DNA from 3 places in the Pseudomonas sp. AG1028 genome. Region 3 is predicted to be linked to each of the others. Evidence: predicted binding sites of a transcription regulator. Region 3 holds the regulator's gene; each other region holds the start of a gene.

Region 1 (5,034 bases), on a different contig from region 3:
ATGCTATCTACCGAGAACACCAGGTCGAGCAACAGGATCTGCACGATCACCGCGCCAAAGCCAACCGTGGCGGCGCGACCGACGAACATGTCGCCTTCCGGCTCCGGGTCCATGGCGTGGTGGATTTCCTTGGTAGCCTTCCAGAGCAGGAACAGGCCACCGGCGATCAGGATGATGTCCTTCCAAGAGAACGCTTGGTCAAACAACTCGATCACCGGGTCGACCAGTTTGACGATCCACGCCACGGTGCCCAGCAGGGCAAGGCGCAGGATCAGCGCGGCGCCTATGCCGAGGCGGCGCGCCTTGGCACGCTGATGCTCGGGCAGCTTGTTGGTGAGGATGGAGATGAAAATCAGGTTGTCGATGCCCAGTACCACTTCCATGACCACCAGAGTGGCCAAAGCGACCCAGGCAGCGGGGTCGCTCGTCAATTGCAGGATATAGTCCACGATCACGCACTTTATGGCTGAACAGAAGGCGCATTCTGTGCTTTTGTCAGACCGACCAATATGACAATTTGCGACAAGTTATTTCGCACGCGGTACCAGGCTCAATCCCGCTGATAACGGGCGCTGGAGACAAACAGGCCAGTCGCTAGAGCGCGGCGAAAACGGCTCTATGACAGCGAACTAGAGAACGGTCATCGACTCGCATCGCTCCTTCTGCAGGCTCACGTATCGCCATCACTTAGGCAAACGAGCCGCGTGCCGCACTAGCCTGCGTGACCAATTTCCACGGTGTCGCCATTCAAACGCACCGGCCACACGCGCAGGCGCTGCTCCGGGTACTCCAGGCAGGTGCCGTCACGCAGGCGGAAGTGCTGCTTGTAGAGCGGCGAGGCGATCACTAGATCGCCCTTGATCTGGCCGATCAGGCCGCGGCCGATCACGTTGGCGCCGGATTTCGGGTCGCGGTTCTCCACGGCGAACAGCTGCTCGCCGGCTTCGCTGTGGGGTAGATGGAACAGGGCGATCTGCGCCCCGTCGAGCCAGGCCACCACACCCGAGTTGGCCACTAGGTCGGCGCTGCGGCACAGCGGTTGCCATTGGGTGGCGGGAAGCGATTGGGCACGCACGGCGTTGGGCTGGCTCATCAGAGCACCTCCTCGGTAACGGGAATCAGGTGGAGTTCGCTGGCGGTAATCGGTCGACGCTGACCGCGCTCTTTGACGAAATGGATGTCCGGATCGGCGCGCCGGTCGTTGACGAAGGTGCGGAAGCGCTTGAGCTTCTCCGGGTCCTTGAGGGCGCCCGCCCATTCGCATTCGTAGCGGTCGACCACCAGTTGCATCTGCGCCTCCAGCTCAGCGGCCAGGTTGAGGCTGTCGTCGAGGATCACCGCCTTGAGGTAATCCAGTCCGCCCTCCAGCGACTCGCGCCATACCGAGGTGCGCTGCAGCTTGTCGGCAGTGCGGATGTAGAACATCAGCACGCGGTCGATGGTGCGGATCAGCGCCTCGTCGTCCAGGTCGGTGGCGAACAGCTCGGCATGCCGCGGGCGCATGCCGCCGTTGCCGCACACGTAGAGGTTCCAGCCTTTGTCGGTGGCGATCACGCCGATGTCCTTGCTCTGCGCTTCGGCGCACTCGCGGGTGCAGCCGCTGACCGCGAACTTGATCTTGTGCGGCGCGCGCAGGCCCTTGTAGCGGTCCTCCAGGCGCAGCGCCATGCCGACGCTGTCCTGTACGCCGTAGCGGCACCAGGTGCTGCCCACGCAGGACTTCACGGTGCGCAGCGACTTGCCGTAGGCGTGGCCGGTTTCGAAGCCGGCGGCGATCAATTCGCCCCAGATGTCCGGCAACTCATGCAATTGCGCGCCGAACAGGTCGATGCGCTGTCCGCCGGTGATCTTGGTGTAGAGGTCGTATTTCTTCGCCACGGCGCCGATGGCCAGCAGGCCGTCCGGGGTGATCTCGCCGCCGGGAATGCGCGGCACCACCGAATAGGTACCGTTCTTCTGCATGTTGGCCATGAAGGTGTCGTTGGTGTCCTGCAGCGGAATCAGCGCCGGGTCGGTGATCGGCTGGTTCCAGCACGAGGCGAGGATCGAGCCCACCGCCGGCTTGCAGATGTCGCAGCCGGTGTGGCCGCGGCCATGCTTGGCCAGCAGTTCATCGAAACTGAGCACGCCCTCCACGCGGACGATGGCGTACAGCTCCTGGCGGGTGTGGGCGAAGTGCTCGCAGAGGCTCTTGTCGACCGCCACGCCGCGGGCGCTCAGCTCGTGCTCGAAGACCTGCTTGAGCAGCGCGCTGCAGCCGCCGCAACCGCTGCCAGCCTTGGTGATGGCTTTGAGCTCGCCGAGGTCGGTGATGCCCGCGTCGACCTGGCAGCACACCGCACCCTTGCTGACGTTGTGGCAGGAGCAGATGGTCGCGGTATCCGGCAACGCATCGGCGCCCAGGGTCGGCGCACCGTCGGACAACGGCAGGATCAGGCTCGACGGATCGGCCGGCAGCTTGATGCCGTTCTGAGCGTACTGCAGCAGGGTGTCGTAATAGCTGTTGTCGCCGACCAGCACCGCGCCGATGACCCGCTGGCCATCCGCCGAGACCACCAGGCGGCGGTAGCTGGCGTTGGCTTCGTCGATGTAGCGGTAGCTCCTGGCGCCCGGCGTGGCCCCGTGGGCATCGCCGATGGAGCCGACATCGACGCCCAGCAGCTTGAGCTTGGTCGACATATCGGCGCCGGTGAACAGTTCATGGGGCTCACCGGCCAGTTGCGCGGCCACGGCGCGAGCCATGCTGTAGCCGGGCGCCACCAGGCCGAATACCGTGCCGTTCCAGGACGCGCATTCGCCGATGGCATGGATCGCCGGGTCACTGGTGCGGCAGTCGTTATCGACCACCACGCCGCCCCGCGGGGCGATGTCCAGGCCGGCGGCGCGGCCCAGGGCGTCCTGGGGGCGAATGCCGGCGGAGAACACGATCAGGTCGGTTTCCAGGTACTCACCGTCATTGAAATTCATACGGTAGGCGTATTCCTCACCGATGACGATTTCCTGGGTGGCGCGTGACAGATGCACGCCCACGCCCAACGCCTCGATACGCGCCCGCAGTGCGTCGCCACCGTCAACATCCAGCTGTACCGGCATCAGGCGTGGCGCGAACTCCACCACATGAGCTTCCAGGCCAAGGGATTTCAGCGCATTGGCCGCCTCCAGGCCGAGCAAGCCGCCGCCGACCACCACACCGCGGCGCGCGCCCGCAGCGGCGGCGCGGATGCCGTCGAGATCGTCCAGGGTGCGGTAGACCAGGCGCGAGTTACCTTCGGCACCGGGGATCGGCGGCACGAACGGATAGGACCCGGTGGCCAGCACCAGACGGTCGTAGCCACGACGCCCCTGGCTGGTGACCACTTCGCGCTTCTGCCGGTCGATCTCCAGCACCGGCTCACCAAGGTGCAGATGCACGCCGTTGCGGGCATAGAGATCGGCCTCGCCGAGGGCAAGGGCTTCGGCGTCCTTGCCGGAGAAGTATTCGGACAGGTGTACGCGGTCATAGGCGCGCTGCAGCTCTTCGCCGTAGACGTGCACCTGATAACGGTGCAGCGCGCCACTGGCGATCAACTGCTCGATACAGTGGTGGCCGACCATGCCGTTGCCGATGACGATCAGGGTCTCGCGCTTGATCGATGTGACGATGGAATTCATAGCCTGCCCTCTGTCTGCTGCGCTAACACGGTTTTCTGCAACGCAAAAAAAAGACGCCTGGAGCTGTTGTCAGCTTCAGGCGTCTTTGCCTTGGATTCGGTGATGTGGGGTGAGCGTCAGGTCATGGCCTGCTCACAGGCCCCATTGTTGATGGGTGCACAAGGTCGATAGCAGGTTGCATGCCAGGACTTCTCGAATGTCCGAAGGGACAGTAGGGACGGGGCTTTCAGCCCTTTGATGAGAGGAAATGCCGGCGACCGTCACGAACCAATATGAGGCGACCGACGCCGAAGCTCACCATTTCAGAGCAGGCAGAGCGCGCCTCACTACGCTCGGCCATTGCCCATGAACTCGGGAGCAAGTCCGGATCGGCGCTGGAGGCGTCTCGCCAGGCCTATGGTCACTTCAAGGCAATAGCGGCCGTTCGCGTAACGCGTAGGAGGGGCTTTAGCCCCGAGCTTTTTATCAAGGCAAACAACGAGCTCGCGGCTAAAGCCGCTCCTACAAAAGTGTTCCGCTCACCGGCAGCTTCCTCCACCTAGAAGCCAAAGCCGCAGAATGCCGGCTAGGCGCCAGGTAACAGCATGTCGCCTGTCAACGCTCCCACGGTGGTGGCGGTTCGCGATCCTTGGGCTCGTCTTCGGCATTCAGCGCAGCCTGGCGGCGTGCTTCATCGGCCAGGGCGGCCTTGATCTCGCGCATCACCGCGTCGACGTCAGCTTCGTCTTCCGAGTCCTTGAATTCACCAGTAAGCACGCTTTGTGGCGTCAGCTTGCCTTCTTCATAGAGCGCCCACATTTCCTTGGCGTACTTGCTGTACTTGAGCTCCGGGGCAAACTGGCCGAAGTAGGCCGCCATGTTGCCGACGTCACGCTCGAGCATCTTGAAGGCGTGGTTGTTGCCCGCCGCATCCACCGCCTGGGGCAGGTCGATAATCACCGGGCCCTCCGGGCCAAGCAGCACGTTGAATTCCGACAGGTCGCCGTGCACCAGACCGGCACACAGCATCTTGACGATTTCTTCGATCATGAAGGCGTGAAATTCGCGGGCGTCCTCGGGGTGCAGGTCGACATCATTGAGGCGCGGCGCCACGTCGCCCTCGCCATCGGTGACCAGCTCCATCAGCAGCACGCCATCGAGGAAGTCGTAGGGCTTGGGCACCCGCACGCCGGCATTGGCCAGACGAAACAGGGCCGCCACCTCGGCGTTCTGCCAGTTCTCCTCCTGGTTCTTGCGCCCGTGCTTGGAGCCCTTGGCCATGGCCCGGGCATCGCGGCTGTTGCGTACCTTGCGGCCCTCCTGATACTCGGCGGCCTGGCGGAACCCGCGCTTGTTGGCCTCCTTGTAGACCTTGGCACAACGCAACTCGGAACCGCAACGCAC
Region 2 (5,034 bases), on a different contig from region 3:
CGCACTCCGTGTGCTGTCGGCCCGCCACAGTCAGCGGGCCGCTGGTACTTACAGGATGTAGCCGCGCTCGTTGTGCTGAGCCAGGTCGAGGCCGACCGACTCTTCTTCTTCGGTCACGCGCAGGCCCATCACGGCATCGATGATCTTGAGGATCACGAAGGTGACGACGGCGGTGTAGATCACGGTGACGGCGACGCCCTTGAACTGAATCCACAGTTGCAGGCCGATGTTTTCGACCTCACCGAAACCGCCCAGGGCCGGGGCTGCGAAGGCACCGGTCAGTAGCGCGCCGACGATACCGCCCACACCGTGCACGCCGAACACGTCCAGCGAGTCGTCGTAGCCGAGCTTGCGCTTGAGGCTGGTGGCGCAGAAGAAGCAGATCACGCCGGAAGCCAGGCCGATGATCATCGCGCCCATCGGGCCGACGGTGCCGGCAGCCGGAGTGATGGCGACCAGGCCGGCAACCACGCCGGAGGCGATGCCCAGCGCACTCGGTTTGCCGTGGGCGACCCACTCGGCGAACATCCAGGCCAGGGCCGCAGCAGCGGTGGCGATCTGGGTGACCAGCATGGCCATGCCCGCAGTCTGGTCAGCCGCGGCAGCGGAGCCGGCGTTGAAGCCGAACCAGCCGACCCACAGCATCGCCGCGCCGATCAGGGTGTAGCCCAGGTTGTGCGGCGCCATGGCCACGCTCGGGAAGCCCTTGCGCTTGCCCAGCACGATGCACGCCACCAGACCGGCGATACCGGCGTTGATGTGCACCACGGTGCCGCCCGCGAAGTCGAGCACGCCCCAGTCCCACATCAGGGCACCGTCACCACTCCAGACCATGTGCGCGATAGGCGCGTAGACCAGGGTGAACCACACGGTCATGAACACCAGCATCGCGGAGAACTTCATGCGCTCGGCGAAGGCACCGACGATCAGCGCCGGGGTGATGATGGCGAAGGTCATCTGGAAGGTAATGAATACGCTTTCCGGGAAGGCCGAGGTCAGCGATTCCTTGGTCAGGTTGCCGAGGAACATGTTGCCCAAGCCGCCCACGAAGGAGCTGAAGTTGGTGACGCCGGCTTCCATCCCGGTGGTGTCGAACGCCAGGCTGTAGCCGTAGGCGAACCACAACAGGGACATCAACGCGGTGATGGCGAAGCACTGCATCATCACCGACAGCACGTTCTTGGAACGCACCATGCCGGCGTAGAACAGTGCTAGGCCTGGAATGGTCATGAACAGCACCAGCGCGGTGGCCGTCAGCATCCAGGCCGTGTCACCGGAATTCAGGGTTTTCTCCTGAGCCATGACCAGGCTTGGGAAAAACAGGGACGAAAGGGCTCCAAGCCCTGCGATTTTTCGCAGAGTCATGATTTAACTCCTGGGACGTTAAGGGGGTAGGGGCGGAGCTTTAGATCGCGTCGGTATCGGTTTCGCCGGTACGGATGCGGATCGCCTGTTCCAGGTTTACGACGAAAATCTTGCCGTCACCGATCTTGCCGGTGTTGGCGGCCTTGGTGATGGCCTCGATGACGCGGTCCAGCTGATCGTCGGCGATAGCCACGTCGATCTTCACCTTGGGCAGGAAATCGACGACATACTCGGCGCCGCGATACAGCTCGGTATGACCCTTCTGACGACCGAAGCCTTTCACTTCGGTGACGGTGATGCCTTGCACCCCGATTTCCGACAGCGATTCGCGGACGTCGTCCAGCTTGAACGGCTTGATGATGGCAGTGACTAGTTTCATGAAACTCTCTCCCGTGTAAGGTGGACTTGCCCCAGGAATTGTTACCCCGGCCCAAGTCTAAGCTCAGTGTCTGGCTTTTGTATGCATCGGTTGCCAAGACGGGCTGATCCGATACCACCGACTGCTCCCGGTGAACCACGTCCGCCCGCTCGCGACATCCGAACCGCATCGGTGCATGGGTCATGAGCCTCTAAGCAGAAATCTTGCCAATACCGGCAAAACGCCGCTTTTCAGGAACTTACGGGCCTGCAGGCGGTTGTGATCGGCGTCACGCGAAAGCCATCGCACCAGAAGAGCGCCAAACCGCACCGCGTCACGCACACCATTGGTGCAAGGTCACTGTACCGGTGGGCAAAAACCGGCGTGCTACACTGCCGCCAACTCATTCTGGAAGGTTCCCATGCTGCCACCCAAAGCGTTGCTCGATGCCCTCAGCAGCCAGGCCAGTCGCCTGCTCAGCGGTGACAACCCACTGCCCCGCAGTGAAATCGAAGCCCAGCTCAAGGCACTGCTGCAGAGCAGCTTCAGCAAGCTGGATCTGGTCAGCCGCGAAGAATTCGACAGCCAGATGATCGTGCTGGCCCGCACCCGCGCGCGCCTCGAAGCGCTGGAAGCCAAGGTCGCCGAACTGGAAACGCGCACCGCAACGACGCAACACGCCCCGGCCGAGTAATCCGCTCGGCCGGCAGACGATCAAGGAGTGATCGATGTCATTGGCCATAGTCCACAGCCGCGCTCAGATCGGCGTCGATGCACCCAGCGTTACGGTCGAAGCGCACCTGGCCAACGGCCTGCCCTCCCTGGCGCTGGTCGGCCTGCCGGAAACCGCCGTCAAGGAATCCAAGGACCGCGTACGCAGCGCCATCCTCAACTGCGCCCTGGACTTTCCGCCACGCCGCATCACCCTCAATCTCGCGCCGGCAGATCTGCCCAAGGATGGCGGCCGCTTTGATCTGGCTATCGCCCTGGGCATCCTCGCCGCCAGTGGCCAGTTACCCGCCGAATCCCTGACCAGTCTGGAATGCCTCGGCGAGCTCGCGCTCTCGGGAGCGATCCGCCCGGTGCAGGGCGTGCTGCCCGCCGCGCTGGCCGCCCGACAAGCCGGTCGCACTCTGGTGGTGCCAAAGGAAAACGCCGAGGAAGCCAGCCTGGCTACCGGCCTCAGCGTGCTGGCGGTCGAGCACCTGCTGGAACTGGTCGCCCACCTCAATGGCCAAACACCCCTGTCGCCCTACCAGCCCCAGGGTTTGCTGCGCCACACCCAACCCTATCCGGACCTGGCCGAAGTACAGGGCCAGATCGCCGCCAAACGCGCGCTGCTGGTGGCGGCTGCAGGAAATCACAACCTGCTGCTGAGTGGCCCCCCGGGCACCGGCAAAACGCTGCTGGCCAGTCGCCTGCCCGGTCTGCTGCCGCCACTGACCGAAGAGGAAGCCCTGCAGGTCGCCGCGATTCGCTCGGTGGCCAGCCACACGCCGCTGCAGAGCTGGCCGCAAAGGCCATTTCGCCATCCGCACCACAGCGCATCCGGGCCGGCCCTGGTGGGTGGCGGCAGTCGTCCGCAACCTGGGGAAATCACCCTCGCCCATCACGGCGTGCTGTTCCTCGATGAACTGCCCGAGTTCGACCGTCGCGTTCTTGAGGTGCTCAGAGAGCCTCTGGAAAGCGGGCAGATTGTAATTGCCCGTGCCCGCGACAAGGTCAGTTTCCCTGCCCGCTTCCAGCTGGTAGCGGCGATGAACCCTTGCCCCTGCGGTTTTCTGGGCGACCCCAGCGGGCGCTGTCGCTGCAGCACGGAGCAGATTCAGCGCTATCGGGGCAAACTCTCCGGGCCGCTGCTCGACCGTATCGACCTGCATATCACCGTGGCCCGGGAGAGCACCCAGCTCGATGCCCCGGTTGATAACGGCGACACCAGTGCAGCAGCGGCCAGCCGTGTCGCCGCTGCGCGGGATATCCAGCTGCAGCGCCAGGGCATCGCCAACGCATTTCTCGACCTGCCCGGGCTGCGCGCCCACTGCGCGCTGGCCGACGCCGACCGCCAGTGGCTGGAGCACGCCTGCGAACGCCTGACCCTGTCGCTGCGCTCGGCCCATCGCGTGCTGAAGGTAGCGCGCACCCTAGCCGACCTGCAGGCCCAAGAGCAGATCAGCCGACAGCACCTGGCCGAGGCGCTGCAGTACCGCACCAGCCTGTGAGCGGCACAAAAAAGCTGAACGAAACGAAGCACTTTCCTATCGATAACAAACAGGTTCAAAAACCCCGACTAATGGCAGTGCTACAATTGCGGGCCTTCCGCTTTTGGCGGCCATCCGAAAACCGAGTCGTATCTCCAGTGCACCTTCCGCGATCCAGCGAAAGCTGATCGGCGAGCGGGTGATTCATGGACTGACTCCGACCAAGGAGAGCTAGCTCAATGGGGGCAAATCTGTCTTCCCGCTCCACTCTTAACCCGCCGGTTTTCTTCGGCTCGACCTTTTTGATCGCCTGCCTGGTGATCTACAGCACAGCCTTCAAGGAAAGCGCTCAGAGCGTGTTCGGCGCCACCCAGTCGTGGATCATCGAGAACGCCAGCTGGGTCTACATCCTTTCCGTCGCGCTGATCCTGCTCTTCGCGGTCTTCCTGGCCATCAGTCGCTACGGCGACATAAAGCTCGGCCCGGACCATAGCGAGCCGGACTACAACAACCGAACCTGGTTCTCCATGCTGTTCTGCGCCGGTATGGGCATCGGCCTGATGTTCTTCGGCGTCGCCGAACCGGTGATGCATTTTCTCGCACCGCCCGTGGGTGAAGCTCAGACAGTGGCAGCGGCCAAGGAGGCAATGAACGTCACCTTCTTCCACTGGGGCCTGCATGCCTGGGCGATCTACGCCATCGTCGCGCTGATCCTGGCCTATTTCAGCTTCCGCCATAACCTGCCGCTGACACTGCGCTCGGCGCTCTATCCGCTTATCGGCGACCGCATTTACGGGCCCATCGGCCATGCCGTGGACATCTTCGCGGTGATCGGTACCGTGCTCGGCGTAGCCACATCGCTGGGCTACGGCGTGATGCAGATTAACACCGGGCTCAACCACCTATACGGCATACCCGCCACTACCACGGTTCAGCTCCTGCTGCTGACCGGCACCATGGGCCTAGCTACGATTTCCGTGGTCAGTGGCCTGGACAAGGGCATCCGCATACTTTCCGAACTGAACATGCTGCTGGCCGTTTGCCTGATGCTGTTCGTGCTGGTGCTCGGCCCGACCGTGTTCATCATGCAGACCTTCGTGCAGAACACCGGCC
Region 3 (5,034 bases):
TGATCGACCAGGCCAAGGTCGTACAGGAAGGCAACACCTTTGAAGGCGAGAAGATCGTCTATGACACGCGCCGTCAGATCGTCAACGCTGGTCGCGCCACCGGCACCAACGTGTCGAGCCCGCGCCCACGCATCGACATGGTGATTCAGCCGCAGAAAAAGGCAGCCCCGGCTGCCGAGCAGGGCCAATAACCATGGCAACTTTGAAAGCCCAGCACCTGGCCAAGAGCTACAAGGGTCGCCAGGTTGTGCGCGACGTCAGTCTGAGCATCGACAGCGGCCAGATCGTCGGTCTGCTCGGTCCTAACGGCGCCGGCAAGACCACCTGCTTCTACATGATCGTCGGCCTGGTTCAGGCAGATCAGGGCCGCGTACTGATCGACGATCTGGACGTCAGCCATCAGCCGATGCACGGCCGCGCGCGCGCAGGGATCGGCTACCTGCCCCAGGAAGCCTCGATCTTTCGCAAACTCAGCGTCGCCGACAACATCATGGCGATCCTGGAAACCCGCAAGGACCTGAACCGCGAGCAGCGGTTGCAGGAGCTCGAAGGCCTGCTGCAGGAATTCCACATCACCCACATTCGCGACAACCTGGGCATGAGCCTCTCCGGCGGTGAACGTCGCCGGGTGGAAATCGCTCGCGCCCTGGCCACCTCGCCAAAATTCATCCTGCTGGACGAACCCTTCGCTGGCGTAGATCCGATTTCCGTCGGTGACATCAAGCAGATCATTCACCACCTCAAGGCCAAAGGCATTGGCGTGCTGATCACCGATCACAACGTGCGCGAAACCCTGGACATTTGCGAAACCGCCTACATCGTCAATGATGGTCAACTGATCGCCGAAGGCGATTCAGAGGCGATTCTCGCCAACCAGGTAGTCAAGGAAGTCTATCTGGGCCACGAATTCCGCCTCTAGCGGACAGCTCCTCATGATCCTTTGCAAAGGCCCGTTACCCTGGCGGCAACGAAATGGTAACAGGGCTAGGCAAAGCGCTCGGACTCAGGCATATAATTTGCTTCCTAGTGGCGCTTCGTCGCCCTGTCGTGGATTACGTACAGACGCCGGATAAGGTCTGCAATGAAACCATCGCTAGTCCTGAAAATGGGCCAGCAGCTGACGATGACACCGCAGCTGCAACAAGCCATTCGCCTGCTCCAACTGTCGACCCTGGACCTGCAACAGGAAATCCAGGAGGCGCTGGAATCCAACCCGATGCTGGAGCGTCAGGAAGAAGGCGAAGACTTCGACAATTCCGACCCGATGGCCGATGGCGCCGAAAGCGCCACCGCGACTGCTGCTCAGGAAGAAACCTTTCAGGAGCCGAGCTTCCAGGAAGCCCCACAAACCGTCGACAACCTGGAAGACGGCGAATGGGGCGAGCGCATTCCCAACGAGCTGCCGGTCGACACGGCGTGGGAAGACATCTATCAGACCAGCGCCAGCAGTCTGCCCAGCAACGACGATGATGAATGGGACTTCACTACCCGTACGTCCTCAGGTGAGAGCCTGCAGAGCCACATGCTCTGGCAACTCAACCTCGCGCCCATGTCCGACAAGGACCGCCTGATCGCCGTCACGATCATCGACTGCATCAACGACCAAGGCTACCTGGAAGAAACTCTCGAGGAAATCGTCGACTCCTTCGATCCGGAGCTGGACGTCGAGCTGGATGAAGTCGAAGCCGTGCTGCGCCGCATCCAGCAGTTCGAGCCCTCGGGAATCGGTGCGCGGGATCTGCGCGAATGCCTGCTCCTGCAACTGCGCCAGCTGCCTGCCTCCACGCCCTGGCTCAAGGAAGCACAGCGCCTGACCAGTGATTACCTGGATCTGCTCGGCAACCGTGACTACAGCCAGCTGATGCGCCGCATGAAGCTCAAGGAAGATGAGCTGCGCCCGGTCATTGAGCTGATCCAAAGCCTCAACCCCCGCCCAGGCTCGCAGATCGAATCCAGCGAGCCGGAATACGTGGTGCCGGACGTGATCGTGCGCAAGCACAACGACCGCTGGCTGGTCGAGCTCAATCAGGAAGCCATGCCACGCCTGCGCGTCAACGCCCAGTACGCCGGCTTCGTGAAGCGCGCCGACTCCAGTGCCGACAACACCTTCATGCGCAATCAGTTGCAGGAAGCACGTTGGTTCATCAAGAGTCTGCAGAGCCGCAACGAAACCCTAATGAAGGTCGCCACGCAGATCGTCGAACACCAGCGCGGTTTCCTCGACTACGGCGACGAAGCAATGAAGCCTCTCGTGCTGCACGACATCGCCGAGGCGGTGGGCATGCACGAGTCGACCATCTCCCGCGTCACCACCCAGAAATACATGCATACCCCGCGTGGCATTTACGAGCTGAAATACTTCTTCTCCAGCCACGTCAGCACCTCCGAAGGCGGCGAATGTTCGTCGACCGCGATCCGCGCGATCATCAAAAAACTGGTCGCAGCGGAAAATGCGAAAAAGCCATTGAGCGACAGCAAGATCGCTGGTTTACTGGAAGCACAGGGCATTCAAGTGGCGCGCCGCACAGTCGCCAAGTACCGTGAATCGCTCGGTATAGCGCCTTCGAGCGAACGCAAGCGACTGATGTAAGGGAGCCCTTGTAGCGAAAGCGACGCCCCAGTGTTCCTGCGGTGGGTTCGATACCCGCCACTCACACACGGCAACAAGGAGAAGCGGTATGCAAGTCAACATCAGTGGACACCAGCTGGATGTGACAGACGCACTACGCAGCTACATCGAAGAGAAGCTCGAGCGCCTCGAGCGGCACTTCGACAAGATCACCAATGTGCAGGTCATCCTGGAGGTCGAGAAACTCAAGCAGAAAGTCGAAGCCACCTTGCACATCGCAGGAGGCGAAGTGGTGGCCAATGCCGAGCACGACGACATGTACGCAGCCATCGATCTACTCACCGACAAACTCGATCGCCAACTTATCAAGCACAAGGAAAAACAGCTCGATCGCCAGCAGGGCGCAATGGCCCGCTGAGTTCGTCCTTCTCCTATGATCCGACTTGAAACCATCCTGACCCCCGGCCGTTCCCTGGTGAACGTGCCGGGCGGCAGCAAGAAGCGTGTCCTCGAACAGATAGCCAGCGTAATCGCGCGTGACCTGCCCGATCTCGACGGCCAGATCATCTATGAAAGCCTGATTGCCCGCGAGAAGCTTGGCTCCACCGGCTTCGGCAATGGCATCGCCATTCCCCACTGCCGCCTGCCCGGTTGCAGTACGCCGATTAGCGCGCTGCTCAAGCTGAGCACTGCCGTCGACTTCGATGCCATCGACGGCGCCCCTGTCGACCTGCTCTTCGTGCTGCTGGTACCCGAAGCGGCCACCGACGAGCACCTCGAGCTGCTGCGCCAGATCGCCAGCATGTTCGACCGCGAGGATGTCCGCGAACGGCTTCGCCAGGCTCAAGACAGCGAATCCCTATACCAGACCGTCGTCGACGTCCAGAACGGCCAATAGCCTGCGAGGGTGAGCCATGCGCCTGATCATCGTCAGTGGTCGCTCCGGTTCGGGCAAGAGCACGGCGCTCGACGTGCTCGAAGACAACGGTTTCTATTGCATCGACAACCTGCCGGCCGGCCTGCTACCCGAGCTGGCAGAACGCGCACTGCCCCATTCCGAACTTCTGCATCCGCAAGTGGCCGTGTCCATCGATGCGCGCAACCTGCCCAGCCAGCTCAGGCGCTTCTCCGAACTGCTAGACGAGGTCCGCTCACGCAATATCCAGTGCGACGTGCTGTACCTCGACGCCAGCGAAGAAACCCTGCTCAAGCGTTTCTCAGAGACGCGTCGCCGGCACCCGCTGACCAATGACCAGCGCTCGCTGGCCGAGGCCATGGTGGCCGAGGTCAAGCTGCTCAGCCCGATCATCGACCGGGCCGACCTGAAGATCGACACCACGCACCTGAATCTCTACCAGCTCCGCGATACGCTCAAGCTGCGCCTGCTCAACCAGTCGGAGCCTGGCACCGCGTATCTGATCGAGTCGTTCGGCTTCAAGCGCGGTATGCCGGTGGATGCCGATCTGGTGTTCGACGTGCGCTGCCTGCCAAACCCCTACTGGAAACCCGAGCTGCGTGACTTCACCGGCCTGGAGCAGCCCGTGGAGGAATACTTGTCGGCCCAGGCGGACGTCGAGGAGATGTACCAGGACATCTACACCTACCTGCACAAATGGCTACCGCGCTTCGCCGCCAGCAATCGCTCCTACGTGACGGTAGGTATCGGCTGCACGGGTGGCCATCACCGCTCCGTCTATCTGGCCAATCGCCTGGGCCAGGCCCTCAAGCCGCTGCTGAAGAACGTTCAGATTCGCCACCGCGACCTCAGTTAAGGAATTGCCGCGATGCCCGCCCGTGAAATCACCATCATCAACAAGCTCGGCCTGCACGCCCGGGCAGCTGCCAAGTTCGTCGGCGTCGCGGGGCGCTTTCCGTGCCAGATCAAGATTGGTCGTAGCGCCGAATCGATGGTCGACGGCAAAAGCATCATGGCAGTGATGATGCTGGCCGCTGGCAAGGGCACCAATGTGCACCTGCTGACCGACGGTGAACGGGAAGACGAAGCGATGCAGGCGCTGGTCGATCTGATCAACAATTACTTCGACGAAGGCGAGTAACCACCACGCCCCTCGACGTGGGCGCTCAGAAGAACCAGGCCGTGGCGCCGTCGAGGATCTTGACGGCGATGATCAGCCCGCCCGCAAACACCAGCATGAAGCCCAGCGCATAACGCAGCGAGCGGCGGTTGGCCACGATCAGCTCATGCAATGGGCTCATGGAATACTCTCCAAGCGCTGGATCAAGCCAGTGCGGCCTGATAGCGACGGGCGACCTCCGCCCAGTTCACCACGTTATAGAACGCGCCGATGTATTCCGGGCGACGGTTCTGGTAACGCAAGTAATAGGCGTGCTCCCACACATCCAGACCTAGGATCGGCGTATTACCGTTCATCAGCGGGCTGTCCTGGTTGCCGGTGCTCTCGACCACCAGCTTCTTCTCTGGCGTTACGCTGAGCCACGCCCAG

What was found. Region 3 encodes sigma-54, which starts transcription at its own class of promoters, with help from an activator protein. Its sites were predicted from a motif close to ANTGGCATNNANNTTGCTNT; they were not measured.
Region 1: nirB (nitrite reductase large subunit NirB) is a predicted target of sigma-54. The motif match lies at 3,819-3,838, and genes of this name have one in related genera.
Region 2: glnK (P-II family nitrogen regulator) is a predicted target of sigma-54. The motif match lies at 1,936-1,955, and genes of this name have one in related genera.

Annotation. Positions count from the first base shown of each region.
Region 1 is NZ_VIVP01000003.1:339,117-344,150, reverse strand. Features, by position in the region: gene FB481_RS06810 (TerC family protein) at 1-449, opposite strand, end outside; gene nirD (nitrite reductase small subunit NirD) at 713-1,093, opposite strand; gene nirB (nitrite reductase large subunit NirB) at 1,093-3,651, opposite strand; gene FB481_RS06795 (PA4780 family RIO1-like protein kinase) at 4,246-5,034, opposite strand, start outside.
Region 2 is NZ_VIVP01000003.1:168,551-173,584, reverse strand. Features, by position in the region: gene FB481_RS06000 (ammonium transporter) at 49-1,365, opposite strand; gene glnK (P-II family nitrogen regulator) at 1,406-1,744, opposite strand; gene FB481_RS05990 (accessory factor UbiK family protein) at 2,145-2,417, shown strand; gene FB481_RS05985 (YifB family Mg chelatase-like AAA ATPase) at 2,452-3,942, shown strand; gene FB481_RS05980 (choline BCCT transporter BetT) at 4,161-5,034, shown strand, end outside.
Region 3 is NZ_VIVP01000001.1:199,289-204,322, reverse strand. Features, by position in the region: gene lptA (lipopolysaccharide transport periplasmic protein LptA) at 1-191, shown strand, start outside; gene lptB (LPS export ABC transporter ATP-binding protein) at 194-919, shown strand; gene FB481_RS00860 (RNA polymerase factor sigma-54) at 1,082-2,590, shown strand; gene hpf (ribosome hibernation-promoting factor, HPF/YfiA family) at 2,679-2,987, shown strand; gene ptsN (PTS IIA-like nitrogen regulatory protein PtsN) at 3,003-3,467, shown strand; gene rapZ (RNase adapter RapZ) at 3,484-4,341, shown strand; gene FB481_RS00840 (HPr family phosphocarrier protein) at 4,354-4,626, shown strand; gene FB481_RS23285 (hypothetical protein) at 4,652-4,786, opposite strand; gene FB481_RS00835 (superoxide dismutase) at 4,809-5,034, opposite strand, start outside.